3 regions of the Blautia sp. 210820-DFI.6.14 genome follow, and region 3 is predicted to be linked to each of the others. Evidence: predicted binding sites of a transcription regulator. Region 3 holds the regulator's gene; each other region holds the start of a gene.
The links. Region 3 encodes NrdR, which represses ribonucleotide reductase genes. Its sites were predicted from a motif close to CACAANATNTTGTG; they were not measured.

Region 1 (6,322 bases), on a different contig from region 3:
ATACCAACTTTATCCATTATACTCACGTTTCTTTCAAATGTAAACCTTTGCAGTGGACAAAAAAATCCTGCGGAAATGTTCTGTACGTTTTCTTTCTGTACACAAAACCCTTCCACAGGACTCTTTTCAGTAGAACTTATCCACCTGTATTCTTTTAATCTAACTCTTCATCCACATATTTCTGAATATTGGATGCATTTACATATTTCTTCAGATGTTCTCCATCCGTAATGACCAGTGTCGGTGCCTGCATAATGCCAAACTGACGTGCCATATCCGGATTCTTCTCTGCATCAATGATCTCCAGATCTTCACCTTCCAGCATCTTCTTTGCCATGCGGCAGTTTGGACAGGTGTTGGTTGTAAACAGATATTTATGTGTTTCTACCGGCTCGATCTTGACATCATCATCTGTCACTGTAACCATACTGGTATGGACTTTCTTAAGTTTGGAGTGAAGCACATCATACAGTGTACGGTTCTTGTACTCCTGCGCTTTTCCATCATTCCAGTTCTGTACCGGACGGTAATATCCGGTAATTCGACTGTAAACCTCTGCTTTCTTTCCACATTTCGGACAGGTAAAGTGCTCACCACTTAAATATCCATGTTCCTTACATACGGAGTAAGTAGGTGAGATCGTATAGTATGGAAGTTTATAGTTCTCGGCAATCTTGCGTACCAGAGATGCAGCAGCCTTCCAGTCCGGAAGTTTTTCACCGAGGAATGCATGGAATACGGTACCAGATGTATAAAGAGTCTGCAGTTCATCCTGAATATCCAGTGCATCAAAAATATCTGAGCTGTATTCTACCGGCAGATGGGAACTGTTGGTATAATACGGAGTATCTCCTTTGCTTCCGGCTGTACGGATATCCGGCCAGCGCTTACGGTCATGTTTTGCAAGACGATATGCCGTAGATTCTGCCGGAGTCGCCTCCAGATTAAACAGTTCACCCGGATATTCTTCCTGATAATCAGAAAGACGGTTGCGCATGTGTGTAAGAACCTCTTTTGTAAATTTCTGTGTACGCGGATCGCTCATGTCACAGCCAAGCCATTTCGCATTCAGACCGGCTTCATTCATGCCTACCAGACCAATGGTCGAAAAATGATTGTCAAAGCTTCCAAGGTATCTCTTCGTGTACGGATAAAGACCTTCATTCAGAAGTTTTGTAATAACCTCTCTCTTGATATGCAGTGATCTTGCAGAAATATCCATCAGACGATCCAGTCTTCTGTAGAATTCTTCCGGTGTCTTGGACTGATATGCGATACGTGGCATGTTGATCGTAACAACACCTACCGAACCGGTACTTTCACCGGATCCGAAGAATCCGCCACTCTTCTTACGCAGTTCACGAAGATCCAGACGCAGACGGCAGCACATGCTTCGAATATCACTTGGTTTCATATCACTGTTGATATAATTTGAAAAATATGGAGTTCCATATTTGGAAGTCATCTCAAACAGCAGACGATTGTTCTCTGTATCGGACCAGTCGAACTCTTTTGTGATAGAATATGTCGGGATTGGATACTGGAACCCACGTCCATTGGCATCTCCCTCGATCATCGTCTCAATAAAAGCCTTATTGACCATGTCCATTTCTTTTTTGCAGTCTTTGTATTTGAAATCCATATCTTTGCCGCCAACGATCGCAGGAAGCTCTGCAAGATCATCCGGAACCGTCCAGTCCAGTGTGATATTGGAAAACGGTGCCTGTGTTCCCCAACGGCTTGGTGTATTCACGCCATAAATGAAAGATTCAATACATTTCTTAACTTCCGGATAACTCAGGTTGTCCACCTTGACAAAAGGTGCCAGATACGTATCAAAAGAAGAAAATGCCTGCGCACCAGCCCATTCATTCTGCATGATTCCAAGGAAATTCACCATCTGATTACAAAGGACACTCAGGTGCTTTGCCGGCGCGGATGTAATCTTGCCTTCGATGCCACCCAGCCCTTCTTTGATAAGCTGTTTCAATGACCATCCTGCGCAGTAACCGGTCAGCATGGACAGATCATGAATATGGATATCCGCATTTCTGTGTGCATCTGCGATCTCATTGTCATAAATCTCGGATAACCAGTAATTGGCTGTAACTGCACCGGAATTACTCAAGATCAGACCACCTACTGAATATGTGACAGTGGAGTTCTCTTTTACTCGCCAGTCCTCGACCTTCACATAACTGTCCACGATCTCTTTGTAATCCAGAATTGTGGATTTCATATTACGGATCTTTTCCCTCTGTTTACGATAGAGGATATATGCCTTGGCAACATCACTGTATCCGGCCTGGATCAGAACATTCTCCACACTGTCCTGAATATCTTCTACGGTTACCTTCCCATCCTGGATCTTATTCTGGAAATCTGCAGTAACACGAAGGGCCAAAAGGTCGATCATATCTTTACTGTAGTTTTTTTCTTTTGCATCAAATGCTTTATCAATAGCTGATGTAATCTTTGCCATCTGAAATTCAGCAATTTCACCATCACGTTTTACTACCTGAAACATGTTATACATTCCTCCCTCTACTGCTTGCACCTGTATTATATACGGTCATATTCATACCGTGAATTACATGCTGCAGATTGCTGTTTTCTCCGTTCACAGCAACCGTGTAGAACCTATTGTAGCAGACTCTTATCTATACGTCAATAGACAAAAACACCATATATTGTGTCGATAATGCAAGTGCACAACTATATGGTGTTGTCCAATATTCACGTTTTTCCTTTATTTACGGGACTTTGGCATTACTGAAACAAAGATTTCTGCAGGTACTCTCGCCTTTACAAAAATTCCATCTTCCCGATATTCTTCTGAAAGCAGACTCCCGTACTCCCGGATGATCTGAATCTTACCAGCCTCTTTGTAAGTATATAATTCTTCCAGATAAATCTGGCTCTCTGCGAGGAGTTTTGCCAGAACATCTTTAAGTTCCTCCAGGCCCTCTCCGGTACGGGCAGAACATTTGACTGTATAATCCGCCCGAAAATCCCGAAGCGCTTCTCCCTGCACCTGATCCTGCTTATTCAGGAGTGTAATGATCTTTTTACCCGTCGCTCCCAGCTCTCGAAGTGTCTCATACACCGTATGCATCTGAAGCTCTGCCTGCGGATTGGAAGCATCTACCACATGAATGATATAATCTGCATACTTAGCCTCCTCCAGCGTACTTTTAAACGCTTCTACCAGATGATGTGGCAGCTTGCGGATAAATCCTACAGTATCTGTCAGAAGGATCTGCTGCCCATCTTTGAGTTCCAATACACGCGTTGTCGGATCCAATGTTGCGAACAGCTTATCTTCTGCCAGAATGCCGGCTCCTGTCAGTGTATTCAAAAGCGTTGATTTTCCTGCATTTGTATAGCCTACGATCGCCGCTGTCTTCAGATTTCCTCTGGTTCTCTTGCCTCTGATCAGTTCACGGTGTTTCTCTACCTGCGCAAGTTCTGCTTTCAGAGCAGATATTCTGGTACGGATCAGACGTCTGTCTGTTTCCAGTTTTTTCTCACCCGGTCCTCTTGTTCCGATACCACCGCCAAGTCTGGAAAGAGATTCGCGCAGTCCGACCAGACGCGCCGACCGGTAACGAAGCTGCGCCAGTTCTACCTGAATCTTACCTTCACTTGTGGTCGCACGGCCGGCAAAGATATCCAGGATCAAAAGTGTTCGATCCATAACCTTGCAGTCCAGTTCTCTCTCCAGATTATTCATCTGTGCCGGTGAAAGCTCATCATCGCAGATCACCCCATTGGCATCATAAGCTGCCAGAAGTGCCGCAACCTCTTCTATCTTGCCTTTGCCGATATAAGTTCCAGGGTGTACTGCTTCACGGTTCTGGATCACTTTCCCAACGGTTACAGCGCCTGCAGTGGCCGCCAGTTCGTCCAGTTCGTCAAGCGATGCAGCAACATCCTCGTCCTGTTCTGTCTGTACACCGATCAGGATGACACGCTCTTCAATTTCCTTGAAATCATAAAACTGCATAGATCAGTACTCCTCTTCACCGGATTCATCAGAGCCATCAGGAGTATCTGTAGTATCCCCTGCATCGGAAGCCGCCTCTGCATCGGTATTCTCCGTTGTATCAGAAGCTGTATCATTACTCAGTTCACCATTACGTGACTGCAGGAAGGTCAGTTCCTTCGCTGCATTTTCATCATCCGGGAACATCTTGATATATTCCTGCATTTTGCTCAGAGCAGTTGCAAAATCCAGCTTTTTCTCATATACTACAATCTCATTGAACAACAGATCCTGCATTTCTTCTGTAGATGCATCTTCCAGCCCCTTGCTGATATTTTCCAGTGCACTGTCATAAGAGCCATCGTCCATATCACAAAGTGCCAGACCATTGTAACCTTTGGCCGGCTCACTGTCATCCGCTGACACATACTGCTGATACATACTTCTGGCATTGGAAGTATCTCCCTGTGCGCGGTAGACCATTCCCAGAAGAAGCATTCCTTCTGTACTCTTCTGATTCACAGCCTCCGTAAGTTCCTTCTGTGCATTGGAATAATCTTCCATGTAGTAATAGACTTTGCCTCTGTTACAATAATCCTCTGCATTTTTCGCTTCCGTCTTCAACGCTGCTTCAAGATATCGTGTACCATCCGCTTCCATATCTTTTTCCAGATATGCCTCATAGATCTGGATTGCTCTGTCATAAGTGGCATCTTCTCCATAGGCTTCCGTAAAGTTTGAAGAAGCCTCATCATAAGAATCCATTGCCAGTGCCACACATCCTGTCAGATAATAAGTCTCCGCATCCATGCTGTAGCTTTCAGCCAGTGTCTGACAATCCGCCATCGCAGCATCATTCAGTCCGGATTTTAATTCTGCGGTTGCTCTATAAGCAAGCATATCTTTCTTAAGTGCTTTTCCTGCTTTTTCATCGTTCAGACCATTGGTCAGGCTGTCAATGGCATCCTGATAATTTCCAAGATGAATATTTGCGATTCCGGCCCCACGATATGCCTCTGCTGTTTTATATCCGGCAGTGATCGATGACTGATACCCCTGAAGGGCATAATCATAACTGCCCTGTGCAAGATCTGCACAGGCCTGGTCATAAGTTTTCTTTTCTTCCCCTCCACAGCCGGTCAGCATTCCAAATGTCAGTCCGGCTGTCAGCATCCATATGATTCTTTTATTTTTCATTGATATCCTATTCTACTACGAGTCCTTCTTCTTCCATTACACGAACAACGTTATTTACGTGTTCTGCACAGATTTCCTCTGTTCCGGCCTCTACCATGACACGAATCAGCGGCTCTGTACCACTTTCTCTTACAAGAATACGTCCATCTGTGCTGAGTGCTCTTGCAGCAGCCTCTACCGCTTCAACAACCTTCGGATTTTCTCTTGCAGTCTTCTTGTCTGCAACACGAACATTGCGGAGAATCTGCGGATAAACCTTCATTTCTTTTGCCAGATCACAGAGAGTTGCCTTCTGCTCCACACAAGCTTCCATGATCATAAGAGAAGTCAGGATTCCATCACCGGTGGCTGCATAGCGACTGAAAATAACATGTCCGGACTGTTCTCCACCAATACTGTAGTTATTCTCAAGCATATTTTCGGCAACATATTTATCACCAACTGCCGTCTGTTCATAGTTGATGCCTTCTGCCTCAAATGCCTTGTAAAGTCCCATATTTGACATAACAGTTGTAACTACGGTATTTCCGTTCAGTTTTCCCTGAGATTTCAGGAATTTACCGCAGACATACAGGATCTTGTCTCCATCAATGATATTTCCCTTATGGTCTACTGCAATACAACGGTCGGCATCTCCATCATATGCAAAACCGATATCCAGTCCGTTATCCACCACATATTTCTGAAGTACTTCAATATGCGTGGATCCACACGCTCTGTTGATGTTTGTTCCATCCGGGTCATTGTTAATGACATAAGTTTTTGCACGCAGAGCGTCAAAAACACTCTTTGCGATCGCAGAAGAACTTCCGTTGGAGCAATCCAGACCAACTTTGATATTTTTGAAATCGCGGCACGGAATGGAGATCAGGTATCCGATATAACGATTGCGTCCGGAAGCAAAATCTACAGTACGTCCAATATCTTCTCTTGTTGCATATGGAAGTTCTTCAATCTTGCCATCCAGATATGCTTCGATTCTTGCCTCAACTTCAGCCTCGATCTTCTGTCCGTTTCCGTTCAGAAGTTTGATTCCATTATCGTAGAATGGATTGTGACTTGCAGAGATCATGATTCCACAGTCAAAATCTTCTGTACGTACTGCATAGGAAACACTCGGTGTAGTCGTTACATGAAGCA
Region 2 (6,322 bases), on a different contig from region 3:
GCAATTCCATTCTCATTCTTTTATAATAAGAATTAGATTGTTTTACAGACAAATTGAAAAGAAACGAGGAATCCATATGAGCGAAAAAACTGTCGTTGTTGCTCTTGGTCACAAAGCCCTGGGCGCAACTCTTCCAGAACAGAAACAGGCTACCAAGGCCGCTGCAAAAGCCATTGCAGATCTTGTAGAGGATGGTGCACACGTTGTCATCTCCCACAGCAACGGACCTCAGGTCGGCATGATCCATACAGCTATGAACGAATTCGGTAAGGCACATCCTGATTATACCTTTGCGCCAATGTCTGTATGTTCTGCCATGAGTCAGGGATATATCGGATATGATCTTCAGAATGCAATCCGTGCAGAACTGATCTCCAGAGGAATCTACAAACCGGTCGCAACGATTCTCACCCAGGTTGTGATCGATCCTTATGATGAAGCTTTCGGGGAACCAGAGAAAATCATTGGACGTATTCTTACTTCTGAAGAGGCAGAAGCAGAGGAGGACAAGGGAAACTTTGTTACAGAAGTTGGAAATGGCGAATATCGCAGAATCCTTGCAGCCCCGAAGCCACAGAAAATCGTGGAACTTGAAACGATCCGTACTCTTGCAGATGCAGGACAGGTCGTGATCGCAGCCGGCGGCGGCGGAATCCCGGTCATGGAACAGGGAATCGATCTCCATGGTGCAAGTGCTATCATTGAAAAAGACTTTGCAAGTGAGCTTCTCGCAGAGGAATTAAATGCAGATACGCTTCTGATCCTCACCAGCGTTGAGAAAGTCAGCCTGAATAAAGATACTGACAAAGAAACTTATCTGGACACTGTTTCTGTTGCAGATGCCCGCAAATACATTGATGAGAATCAGTTTACAGCAGGCTCCATGCTTCCGAAGATCGAAGCTGCGGTCGCATTTGCAGAAAAAGGCAATGGACATCGCACCATCATCACAGATATTGCTCATGCAAAAGATGGCTACAAAGAAAAGACTGGTACTATCATTAAATAATTGGAGCATTCTTAAATGGAAATAAAAAACAGAACTTTATCGAATTTTGCAGAACTGGTACGAACCGGAGAATGCAAGAAATTCAGAGGCCGTCTGAAGGTCGGTGTGGATCTCGGTACTGCCAATACGGTCCTTGCGGTTGTTGACAGCACAAACAGACCGATTGCAGGTGTCTCCGCACCTTCTCATGCAATTCGTGACGGTGTGATCGTAAACTATTATGAATCCGTTCAGCTTGTCACAAAGCTGAAAGCAGAGCTCGAGGAAAAACTTGGCACCGAGCTCCCCTATGCTGCTGCTGCCATCCCTCCGGGAGTTTCCGAAGGCAGTGTCAAAAGCATCGGCTATGTACTGGAAGGTGCCGGGTTCGAAGTGATGAATATCGTAGATGAGCCGACTGCTGCCGCTGCTGTCCTCAAGATCACAGACGGTGCAGTTGTTGATGTCGGCGGCGGCACAACCGGTATCAGCATCCTCAAAGATGGCAAAGTCATCTACACCGATGATGAAGCAACCGGTGGAAGTCATATGACCATGACAGTTGCCGGGCATTATAAGATTCCTTATGAAGAAGCAGAAGTTCTAAAGACTACTCCTGAGAAAGAGGATGAAATCTTCCCGGTCGTCAAGGCTACCATAGAGAAAATGGCAACCATCACTGAGAAATTTCTCAATGGTTATCAGGTGCCTGCAGTTTATGTTGTAGGTGGCTCCGCAAGCTTCAGGGAATTCACAAATGTATTCGAGAAGAAGCTGAAATTACCGGTATATCGTCCGGTTCATCCACTTCTTGTAACTCCACTCGGAATCGCATATAATTGCGAATTGCCGCCAGTTACACCGAAGAAAAAATAATAATTCTGCAAAAAATTGCCGGTACACTATGATGTACCGGCTGTTTTATTATTTTTCTGATTTACATTGATTTACGTTCTGCAATCTCTGCCATCTTTGCTTCGTTCAGTCGTGTATCACCATGGACACGGCTGTAAGAAAGATATCCATTCATTCGGTCAATCTTGGTCAGGTTATGCGAACCGCATACCGGGCACACATCCATCTCCAGTTCCTGGTGACCGCAGTCATCACAGTATGCCAGAGAAAGATTGACACCTTCATAATATCCCAGATTCATTGCTCTGCGGATCAGAGTACGGATGGCTTCTTTATTATAGCCAATCGGATAACGTACATACTGGATCTTACCACCATTACAGAGTTCCCAGAATCGTCCCTCCAGATCCTGTTTCTCAATCGGAGTTACATCCTCTGTTACATGGCAGTGGAAGCTGTTGCTGACATACGGTCTGTCAGAAACACCCTCAACAATTCCGTACATCTTACGGAACTGTTCTACCTGCAGACCGCAGAGACTCTCTGCCGGTGTACCGTAGATTGCATACAGATATCCATCTTCCTGCTTAAACTGGTTTACTTTATCATTGATGTATTTCAGAACTTCCAGGGCAAACTGTCCATCTTCACGGATTGACTTACCATTATAAAGCTCCTGCAGTTCATTCAGTGCTGTAATACCAAAAGAAGCTGTCATTGGCTTCAAAAGCTTGCCGATCTTTTCATTTGGTTTCAGATGACCGCCATAGAAACCGCCCTCGCAGTATGCCAGTGGGTTCGTGGAAGCACGCATCTGTCCCAGGTATTCATAAGTACGGATATGCAGATTACGGATCATCTGCAGATAGAAATCCAGCACCTCATAGAAATCTCTGCTCTCGGCTCTTGCTTTCGCCAGGATCATTGGAAGATGAAGGCTGACTGCACCGATATTGAAACGTCCGACAAATACCGGTGTATCTTTATCATCTGCCGGATACATACCGCCGCGTTCATACCACGGACTTAAGAATGCACGGCACCCCATTGGGCTGATAACTTTGCCATACTGTTTATACATGCTGGCGATATAACCCTTGCCTGTCAGAGACAGCCAGTCCGGATACATCGTCTTTGCTGAACAATCCACACCGGCTTCAAAAATATCTTCACATGGTTTTCCAGGTCCATGAAGATTTTCATCATAAAGAAATACGATCTTCGGGAACAGTACCGGTTTCTTGTGCCCCTTCTTACCCTGTCCGCCTTTGTGGACCTCCAGAAGAGAAATATTACACATCTTCTCAAACTGTCCGGTTCCAAGTCCCAATGTAACTGTAACGAACGGATAATCTCCACGGGAAGAACCTACTGTATTGAGTTTGTACTCAATTCCCTGCCATCCCTGGTCAAAATCACGTCTTACTTTATCCAACGCATATTCGATTGCTTTTTCCTCTCTGCCGTTCCAGTTCTCATCCGCATATTTCAGAAATTCACTGATATATTTATCATAACTCTTCTGTGCATATGGTCCAAGGATCTTGTCAACTTCCGGTACGGTAAAACCGCCATACTGCTGTGCCGCAGTACTCAGGATAATATCTCCCATAACATCAAATGCAGTATCCAGTGTCTTCGGCTCATTGTACCAGACATTACCCATCTCAAATCCGCCTTTTAATACGGAGCCAACGTCAAACAGACAGCAGTTCATCGTATCCAGACGTGCTGACTGGTCATGAATATAAATATATCCATCCTTACATGCCTGCAGCTCGTTGCGGTTCATAAAAAACTTACGATACAGTTCCTTATTCAATTCATTAAAGATCAGGCTTCGTTTCGTAGCCACCAGCGCACTGTCGGTATTCGCATTGCTCTTGTCTCCGATGTAACGGATTGCCTGGCTCTTTGTATATACGTCATCCATCATGTGGATAAAATCAAGTTTATAATTACGATAATCACGATAGCTCTTGGCAACTGCCGGATTCACACGCTCCAGAGCTCCTTCAACGATATTATGCATCTCCTGGATCTCAATCTCATTTTTTCCAAGAGAATCTGCATGCTCCTGTGCAAAACGACAGATAAAATCTTTTTCTTCTGGTGAAAATTTATAAAGGATTCGTGCGGCAGATTTGTTTACTGCTTTCACGATCTTCTGCGGATCAAATTCTTCTCTTGTTCCGTCTTTCTTAATTACATAAATCATACCTTGTCTCTCCTGTTTGCTACTGTTTGTAGGGTTTTTCACTGTTTGCGTCGTCCTGAGCGGCGATACTTCCCCTATCGCATTCTCCCCATATATTGTGTTGCATATGAGAGTATAACACAATATCATGTGAAATAAAAGGGGGAATTTCATTTTTTATTGTCTGAAATCTTCCCCCGAAAATCCATTATTAAACTAATATTTTTAATCTTCCCACTCCATCAGATAAACACTGTCGAAGTCACTCTCTTCGGATTCTACCTGAATCGTGTCACCTTCTTCAAATGTCAGAAACAGTGTATCCTCACCATCTTTGAGTGTATATTGTTCGTTGTCTGCTTTCTTTCTGGTAACAGTAAGTGTCACTTCGGCGCTGGAAGTAAAAACGCCATATTTTCCTGCTTCAAACTGGACACCAGCCTGTGCCGGTCCATATCCTGCGCCGATCGAATAATCCTTGTATCCCTGCTCATCATCCCAGCTGTAAAAATATGTACCCGGATCTGTGGTCTCAGCGGTATCTGTCTGTATCTCACTGCTATTCTCAACCTCAGACTGAATTGCTTCTTTTATGACACCACCCAGATCTTCAGCCAGTGGTGCAACTGCTGCAAGAATAATAATGATCACCCAAAGTATCCCAAGTTTTGAATGCTTCTTAGTTTTTGCAGGCCGGATTTTTTCTCTGCCAGAGGATGTATTCCGATTGCCAGCAGCCTTTCCGGTGCTTCCTTTCCCCAAGGATCCGACTCCCTGTGTCTGCATGATCTTACGGGCCTTATCTGATGCATGTCGATAGTGATCACTCCGGCTCTCATTCAGATGATACAGGATTTCATCATTGCGGTATGGCATACCACACTCTTTACATCGTCCATTTACAACCGTTCCGTCACATAACGGACATTTCATAGACAACACCCCCTTAGTTCAAATCATTTCTCCGATTTCACTTCAAATTGCTGTATTCATTATTGTATCCTTTTTATTGCAATCTTACAAGGTAAAAAAATTGCAATACCGACTTTTTCTTGCTATAATAGTTACATTAAATCTAGGAGGATTATTATGGAACAAATCAAGATTCCTGACGGGTATCATTCAGATCTGAATCTGCATGATACACAGGTTGCAATTAAAACTGTCAAAGACTTTTTCCAGCAGACACTTTCCCAGAAGCTGAATCTTCTCCGTGTTTCTGCTCCTATCTTTGTATCTCCATCCTCAGGTCTGAACGACAATCTTAACGGTGTAGAACGTCCGGTAAGCTTCGACATCAAAGGCCAGGACGAAAATGCTGAGATCGTACATTCCCTTGCCAAATGGAAACGCTATGCGCTGAAGAAATACGGCTTTGCTCATGGCGAGGGCCTTTATACAGATATGGTCGCGATCCGTCGTGATGAAGACCTGGACAACATCCATTCTGTATATGTTGATCAGTGGGACTGGGAAAAGATCATTTCCAAAGAAGAACGTACCATGGAAACTCTGATCAACACAGTCCGCTCTATCTACAGTGTACTCCGCAAAACAGAGAAATACATGGCTGTACAGTATGATTATATTGAAGAGATCCTGCCAAAAGAAATTGCCTTCGTTTCCACCCAGGAACTGGTAGACATGTATCCGGATCTGACTCCAAAGGAAAGAGAATACAAGATCGTCAAAGAAAAAGGCGCTGTATTCCTTATGCAGGTTGGTAAGACTTTGTCCAACGGAGAACGTCATGACGGACGTGCACCGGACTACGATGACTGGGAACTGAACGGAGATATCCTCGTATACTATCCGGTTCTTGACATTGCTCTGGAACTTTCATCCATGGGTATCCGTGTTGACGAAGAAGCACTCGACCGTCAGCTGACAGAAGCCGGATGCGATGACCGCAGAGAACTTCCTTTCCAGAAAGCAATTCTGAATAAAGAACTTCCATACACTATTGGCGGTGGAATTGGCCAGTCCCGTATCTGTATGTTCTTCCTTCGCAAAGCTCATATCGGAGAAGTCCACGTATCCCTGTGGCCGGAATCCATCACCAAAGCAGCCGAAGAAGCCGGAGTAAATTTATTATAAAAGAAGTGAGCAGTAACGTAAATCTGCTGTAAAAGTTACTACTAAGCATTTCTTCTATAGTATGATTTCACCAAATTTTAATAATTGAATTATTGACAGACAGGTACCTTCATACTATCATATCAATAGCAACTGACATAAATTGTTTCAGTAAATATACATCAGCTGTTCACAGCTGCAACATA
Region 3 (6,322 bases):
AAGCGCATTCATAATATCACGTCCCGGTGCTTTCATGATAACATCACGCACAAAATTTCTTGGTAATGAACGCTGGGCTGCCAGCAAAGCCTGGAAATCTGCAAGTTCTTTTGCACTTGGAAGTTTACCAAACAAAAGCAGGTAGGTCGTCTCTTCAAATCCAAACCGATTATCATTGACAAAACCCGCCGTCAGATCTTTGATATTATACCCTCGGTAATAAAGACTTCCTGCACAGGGAACTTCTTTCCCATCAATAACTTTAACCGCCTGTACATTGGATATCTGTGTCAACCCGGCCAGAACGCCTTTACCATTGATGTCTCGAAGTCCTCTTTTTACATCGTACTTTCCATAAAGCGACACATCCATACTGGAATGATCTACGCACATCTGTGTCAGATTTTCAATTTCCGGTGTTACTTTTGTGTTAAATCCTGTCATGCATGATACTCCTTTCGACTTATGCTTCTTTTTCCCGCAGGCCCTCCTCAAAATAAATCTCTAATCTAAAATAAGTATAACATTTCCTGTCATTTCAGTCCAGTTATCTCTGCTGATATGTGCGCAGAAATTCTCTAAGTTTTTCCATTGACTTCTCAAGCTGTCTTATATTTGGAAGATAAACAATTCTGAAATGATCTGGTTTCATCCAGTTAAAGCCTTTGCCCGGAACGATCAGTACCTGTTTCTCATGCAGGAAATCAAGTGCAAACTGTTCATCATTTGTAATATTGAACTTCTCGGTATCGATCTTCGGGAAGATATAGAAAGCAGCATGAGGTTTTACTACAGAAATTCCCGGGATATCTTTCAGTGCATTATAGATGCACTCTCTCTGCTCATAAACTCTTCCACCCGGTTTGATATACTCTGTGACACTCTGGTATCCACCAAGTGCTGTCTGCACGATCGACTGTGCCGGCACATTGGAACAAAGTCTCATAGAGGAAAGCATCTTGATTCCTTCTATATAGCCTTTTGCCTTGTCCTTTGCTCCACTTAAGATCATCCATCCGATACGGAATCCAGCGATCATGTGGGATTTGGACAATCCGGAAAATGTAACACAGAAAACATCCGGTGCCAGAGAGGCAATGGATGTATGCTCATATCCGTCCATAACCAGGCGGTCATAAATCTCATCCGAAAAAATGATCAGTTCTTTTTCTCTTGCGATCTGAACGATCTGTTCAAGAATTTCTTTGGGATATACTGCACCTGTCGGGTTATTCGGATTGATGATGACGATTGCTTTTGTCTTATCTGTGATCTTGCTTCTGATATCATCGATATCAGGATACCAGTCTGACTGTTCATCGCAGACGTAATGGACAACGTTTCCCCCGGCCAGTGTAGCTGTAGCCGTCCAGAGCGGATAGTCCGGTGCCGGGATCAGAATCTCATCTCCATTATCCAGAAGTGCCTGCATACAGAGATTGATCAGCTCACTTACACCATTTCCAGTATATATATCATTCATGGAAACATTTGGAATATTACGAAGCTGCGCATACTGCATGATTGCCTTACGTGCAGAAAAGATTCCCTTGGAATCGGAATATCCCTGAGATGTACGGATATTGCTCAGCATATCCAGAATCACTTCCTGAGGAGCTGAGAATCCGAACGGATACGGGTTTCCGATATTCAGTTTCAGAATTTCTTTGCCTTCCTCTTCCATTCTGGCCGCCTCATCAACCACCGGTCCTCTCACATCATACAGTACATTATCGAGCTTTGTTGATTTGTCAAATGTTCTCATTTTTTCACTCCTCTCCGTGAATTTTTTATTCATATCGGTCACTGGAATCCTATATTCAGTAACTCGTATTGTACTATAATCTCACATTCCGCCCAATTTCGCAAGGTAAAATTCTCCACAACTCGTATCATAAAATCATATAAATTATTTTTTAGTATGTCTTAATAAATTTTTTGAAAAAAATTTTTATGATACCCTTTTCAACTTTACCACTTTTGTGTATAATAGTCCCTGGGCAAATGTCTTAGACAGATGGACATAATTCATATAACGAATGAGGAGGAAATCAACATGTCTTACACAGAAGAAGTTTATGAAAGAGTCGTTGCACAGAATCCTGGCGAACCAGAATTCCATCAGGCAGTCAAAGAAGTACTGGATTCTCTGAAAGTTGTTATCGACAAAAATGAAGAAAAATACCGCAGTCTTTCCGTTCTGGAACGTCTGGTAGAGCCTGAAAGAATCATTTCTTTCCGTGTTCCGTGGGTAGATGACAACGGCAAAGTACAGGTAAACAAAGGATACCGTGTACAGTTCAACAGTGCGATCGGACCATACAAAGGTGGTCTTCGTTTCCATCCGACAGTAAACCAGAGCATTCTTAAATTTCTCGGCTTCGAGCAGGTTTTCAAGAACTCCCTTACAGGTCTCCCGATCGGTGGCGGTAAAGGTGGTTCCAACTTCGATCCTAAGGGCAAATCTGACAGAGAAGTTATGGCATTCTGCCAGAGCTTTATGACAGAACTCTGCAAATACATCGGCGCAGACACAGACGTACCGGCTGGTGACATCGGTGTCGGCGGACGTGAGATTGGATATCTCTTCGGACAGTACAAACGTGTTCGTGATCTTTATGAAGGCGTTCTGACAGGTAAAGGACTTACCTATGGTGGTTCCCTGATCCGTACAGAAGCTACCGGATACGGTGTTGTATATATTCTGAACGAACTGATGAAAGACCACAACGATTCTCTTGACGGAAAAACTGTTGTTGTTACAGGTTCCGGTAATGTTGCAATCTATGCAGTGCAGAAAGCTACTCAGCTTGGTGCAAAGGTTATTGCAATGTGCGACTCTAACGGATATATCCATGATCCAAACGGAATCAACCTTGACATTGTCAAAGATATCAAAGAAGTAAAACGTGGACGTATCAAAGAATACGCTGACCGTGTAGAAGGCGCTACTTACACAGAAGGTGTTGGCATCTGGAACATCAAATGTGATGTATATCTTCCATGCGCAACTCAGAACGAACTTGACCTTGATGGCGTAAAAACTCTGATTGCAAACGGATGCAAATATATCGTAGAAGGTGCAAACATGCCTACTACAAGAGAAGCTACAGACTACGCTATGGCAAACGGTGTTCTCTTCCTTCCTGGAAAAGCATCCAATGCAGGTGGTGTTGCTACTTCCGCACTGGAAATGAGCCAGAACTCTCAGAGACTTTCCTGGACATCCGAAGAAGTTGATGCCAAACTTCATCAGATCATGGTTGACATCTATGCTAAGATCAGCGATGCTGCAAAACGTTATGATATGCCGGACAACTTCGTTGTTGGTGCTAACATTGCAGGTTTCGAAAAGGTTGTAGATGCAATGATGGCTCAGGGTATTGTTTAATCTCCTGTTCATTCGTATGTATAATCCAAAAGGCGTTCCGGATTTCTGATCCGAAGCGCCTTTTTATATTTTCATGTTTTCTTTATGGTTCCATAAATTTCTTCAGTTCATCCATAAATGTACTGACATCCTTAAATTCTCTGTAGACAGAAGCAAAGCGAACATAAGCAACTGCATCCAGGTCCTTCAGATGTTCCATGACAATCTCACCAATGCGGGTACTGGAAATTTCTTTGTCTGCTGTGTCAAAAATATCTCCCTCTATAGAATCCATCAGCGACTCGATCTTTTCCACCGGAATCGGTCTCTTATAGCAGGCACGCAGAATTCCGCCCTGAATCTTGGAACGGTCATACTGTTCACGTGTCTGATCCTTCTTAATGACACTCAATGGAATAGTTTCAACTTTTTCGTATGTCGTAAATCTTTTTCCACAGGATTCACACATTCGCCGTCTCCGGATTGAATTTGTATCATCTACCGGTCGGGAGTCTACAACCTTGCTGTTATCCTGATTACAAAACGGGCATCTCACAGTATTTTCCCCTCTTTCCCCTTTTAATGAAATAATTATACTTTATTTTTTCGGACAATGTCAAGAAATGGACCTGTATATTTCAGATAAATTTTGCATATCTTTTATAAAAAGTGGTAAATTCATGCGATTATGTGAGCTTAGACAGAAAGAAGTCATCAATACCTGTACCTGTCGCAGTCTTGGCTGCCCGGTCGATCTGGAGTTCGACCGCAAAACAGGAGCCATCACTGCTCTCATCGTTCCAGGTCCCGGCAAATTCTGTTTTTTTCCCGGCAGAGAAAGCGAATACATCATTCCCTGGTGCTGCATCTGCCAGATTGGTGATGATATCATCCTCGTCGAAGTCAAAGAAGAAAAATGTTTTCACAAAGACCACCTTCTCTGACACTGTCAAGGGCTATTAATTTTTATATTTTTCCCAGAAAAGAATATTTCCTGTCCTCCCTGAGAATCATTTCTAGTACCAGAAATAAGAGATGAGGAGGATATTTTGATGGCACTTAATAAAGTAGAAATCTGCGGGGTAAATACATCCAGTCTTCCGATCCTGAAGTCGGACGAAAAAGAAGCATTATTTCAAAAGATCAAAAAAGGAGATTCTGAAGCCCGCGAACAATATATCAAAGGAAATCTCCGCCTTGTGTTAAGTGTTATCAAACGATTTCAGAACAGCAATGAAAATGCCGATGATCTTTTTCAGATCGGGTGCATTGGTCTTATGAAAGCCGTCGATAATTTTGACGATACACTGAATGTCAAATTCTCGACATATGCAGTCCCGATGATCATCGGTGAGATCCGCCGCTATCTACGGGATTATAACAGTATCCGGGTAAGCCGTTCTCTGCGCGACATTGCCTATAAAGCCATTTATACCAAAGAAAATATGATCAAAAAGAATCTGAAGGAACCAACGATCGATGAAATTGCTGATGAGATCGGCATTGAAAAAGAAATGATCGTATATGCCCTGGATGCGATCCAGAGTCCTGTCAGCTTGTTTGAACCGGTATACTCCGAGGGTGGCGATACGTTGTATGTCATGGATCAGATCAGCGATCAGAAAAACAAAGAAGACCACTGGCTGGAAAACCTATCTCTCCGGGAAGCCATGAACCGGCTTAACCAGAGAGAAAAGCACATCATTGAAATGCGCTTCTATGAGGGTCGGACACAGATGGAAGTTGCTGATGAAATCGGCATCTCTCAGGCGCAGGTCAGCCGCCTTGAAAAAAATGCTCTGAAGACCATGAAAAATTATCTGAGATCCTGAAATTGCTTTATATGCAAAAAGCCTCCCTGCCAGACCAATTGCCGACAGAGAGGTTCTTCTTTATTTCAGTGCTTTCTCAATTTCTTCAATTACAATCTTCAGTGCTTTGATACGTGCATATTTCTTGTCAACGGACTCCAGAATATGCCACGGTGCAAACGTTGTACTCGTCTTCTTCAGCATCTCATCGACTGCTTCTTCATACTGATCCCATTTTTCACGGTTTCGCCAGTCTTCGTCTGTGATCTTCCAGCGTTTCTCCGGATTATTCTGGCGGTCATTAAAACGCTCCAACTGTGTATCTTTATCAATCTGCACCCAGAATTTGATGATCACTGCACCCCAGTCGTGGAGTTCCTTTTCAAATTCATTCATCTCATTGTAAGCACGTTTCCAGTCATTTTCACTGCAGAATCCTTCCAGCCGTTCTACCATGACACGGCCATACCACGTACGATCAAAGATTGCAATGTGCCCATCCTTCGGAAGTCTTGTCCAGAATCTCCAGAGATAATGCCGAGCCTTCTCATGTGGCTCCGGACTGGCGATTGGCTGTACCTCATATCCTCTAGGATCCAATGCCCCTGCAATTCGTTTGATATTGCCGCCTTTGCCGGCCGCATCCCATCCCTCATAGGTAATGATCACCGGAACACGCTTACGGTACAGGCGATTATGCAGTTCTCCCAGTTTTGCCTGCAGCTTCTTCAATTCTTTCTGGTACTCTTCTTCGTCAATTGTCTTGCCTTCCAGCTCTACGTCTTTCAGCTTAGGCATCTTGACCAGTGGAAAAACATTCTGAAGGATCGGTACCGAATGACTCTGGTTCTGCAATGCCACTTCAATACTGCTGACCAGTGTATCCATCACCTGCAGCTCTGCCCACTTCTTATCCTTTGCATCAATGATATACCACGGCGAACTGGACATATTGGTGTCTTTCATATAACGGTCAAATACATTCTCGCACTTCTTATAATGTTTGTTCTGCCATTTATCGAATCCTGTCACACGCCACTTGGTATCATCCTTGGAAAGCAGCTTCTTCATACGTTTTTCCTGTTCGTCCTTATCAATCTCCATAAAGAATTTCAGGACCAGATATCCATTGTCCGTAAGC

Region 1: a site for NrdR is predicted at 2,682-2,695, ahead of LI112_RS01170 (ribonucleoside triphosphate reductase). Genes of this name have one in related genera too.
Region 2: a site for NrdR is predicted at 4,180-4,193, ahead of nrdD (anaerobic ribonucleoside-triphosphate reductase). Genes of this name have one in related genera too.

The regions. Positions count from the first base shown of each region.
Region 1 covers NZ_JAJCKS010000001.1:261,046-267,367, forward strand. The annotation lists gene LI112_RS01170 (ribonucleoside triphosphate reductase) at 155-2,527, opposite strand; gene hflX (GTPase HflX) at 2,750-4,006, opposite strand; gene LI112_RS01180 (lipopolysaccharide assembly protein LapB) at 4,010-5,182, opposite strand; gene glmM (phosphoglucosamine mutase) at 5,190-6,322, opposite strand, start outside.
Region 2 covers NZ_JAJCKS010000001.1:219,608-225,929, forward strand. The annotation lists gene arcC (carbamate kinase) at 77-1,009, shown strand; gene eutJ (ethanolamine utilization protein EutJ) at 1,025-1,864, shown strand; gene nrdD (anaerobic ribonucleoside-triphosphate reductase) at 1,926-4,061, opposite strand; gene LI112_RS01010 (hypothetical protein) at 4,266-4,973, opposite strand; gene asnA (aspartate--ammonia ligase) at 5,130-6,137, shown strand.
Region 3 covers NZ_JAJCKS010000008.1:106,452-112,773, forward strand. The annotation lists gene LI112_RS08605 (citrate/2-methylcitrate synthase) at 1-444, opposite strand, end outside; gene LI112_RS08610 (aminotransferase class I/II-fold pyridoxal phosphate-dependent enzyme) at 548-1,765, opposite strand; gene gdhA (NADP-specific glutamate dehydrogenase) at 2,057-3,391, shown strand; gene nrdR (transcriptional regulator NrdR) at 3,474-3,926, opposite strand; gene LI112_RS18510 (PRC-barrel domain-containing protein) at 4,051-4,314, shown strand; gene sigG (RNA polymerase sporulation sigma factor SigG) at 4,423-5,202, shown strand; gene pap (polyphosphate:AMP phosphotransferase) at 5,263-6,322, opposite strand, start outside.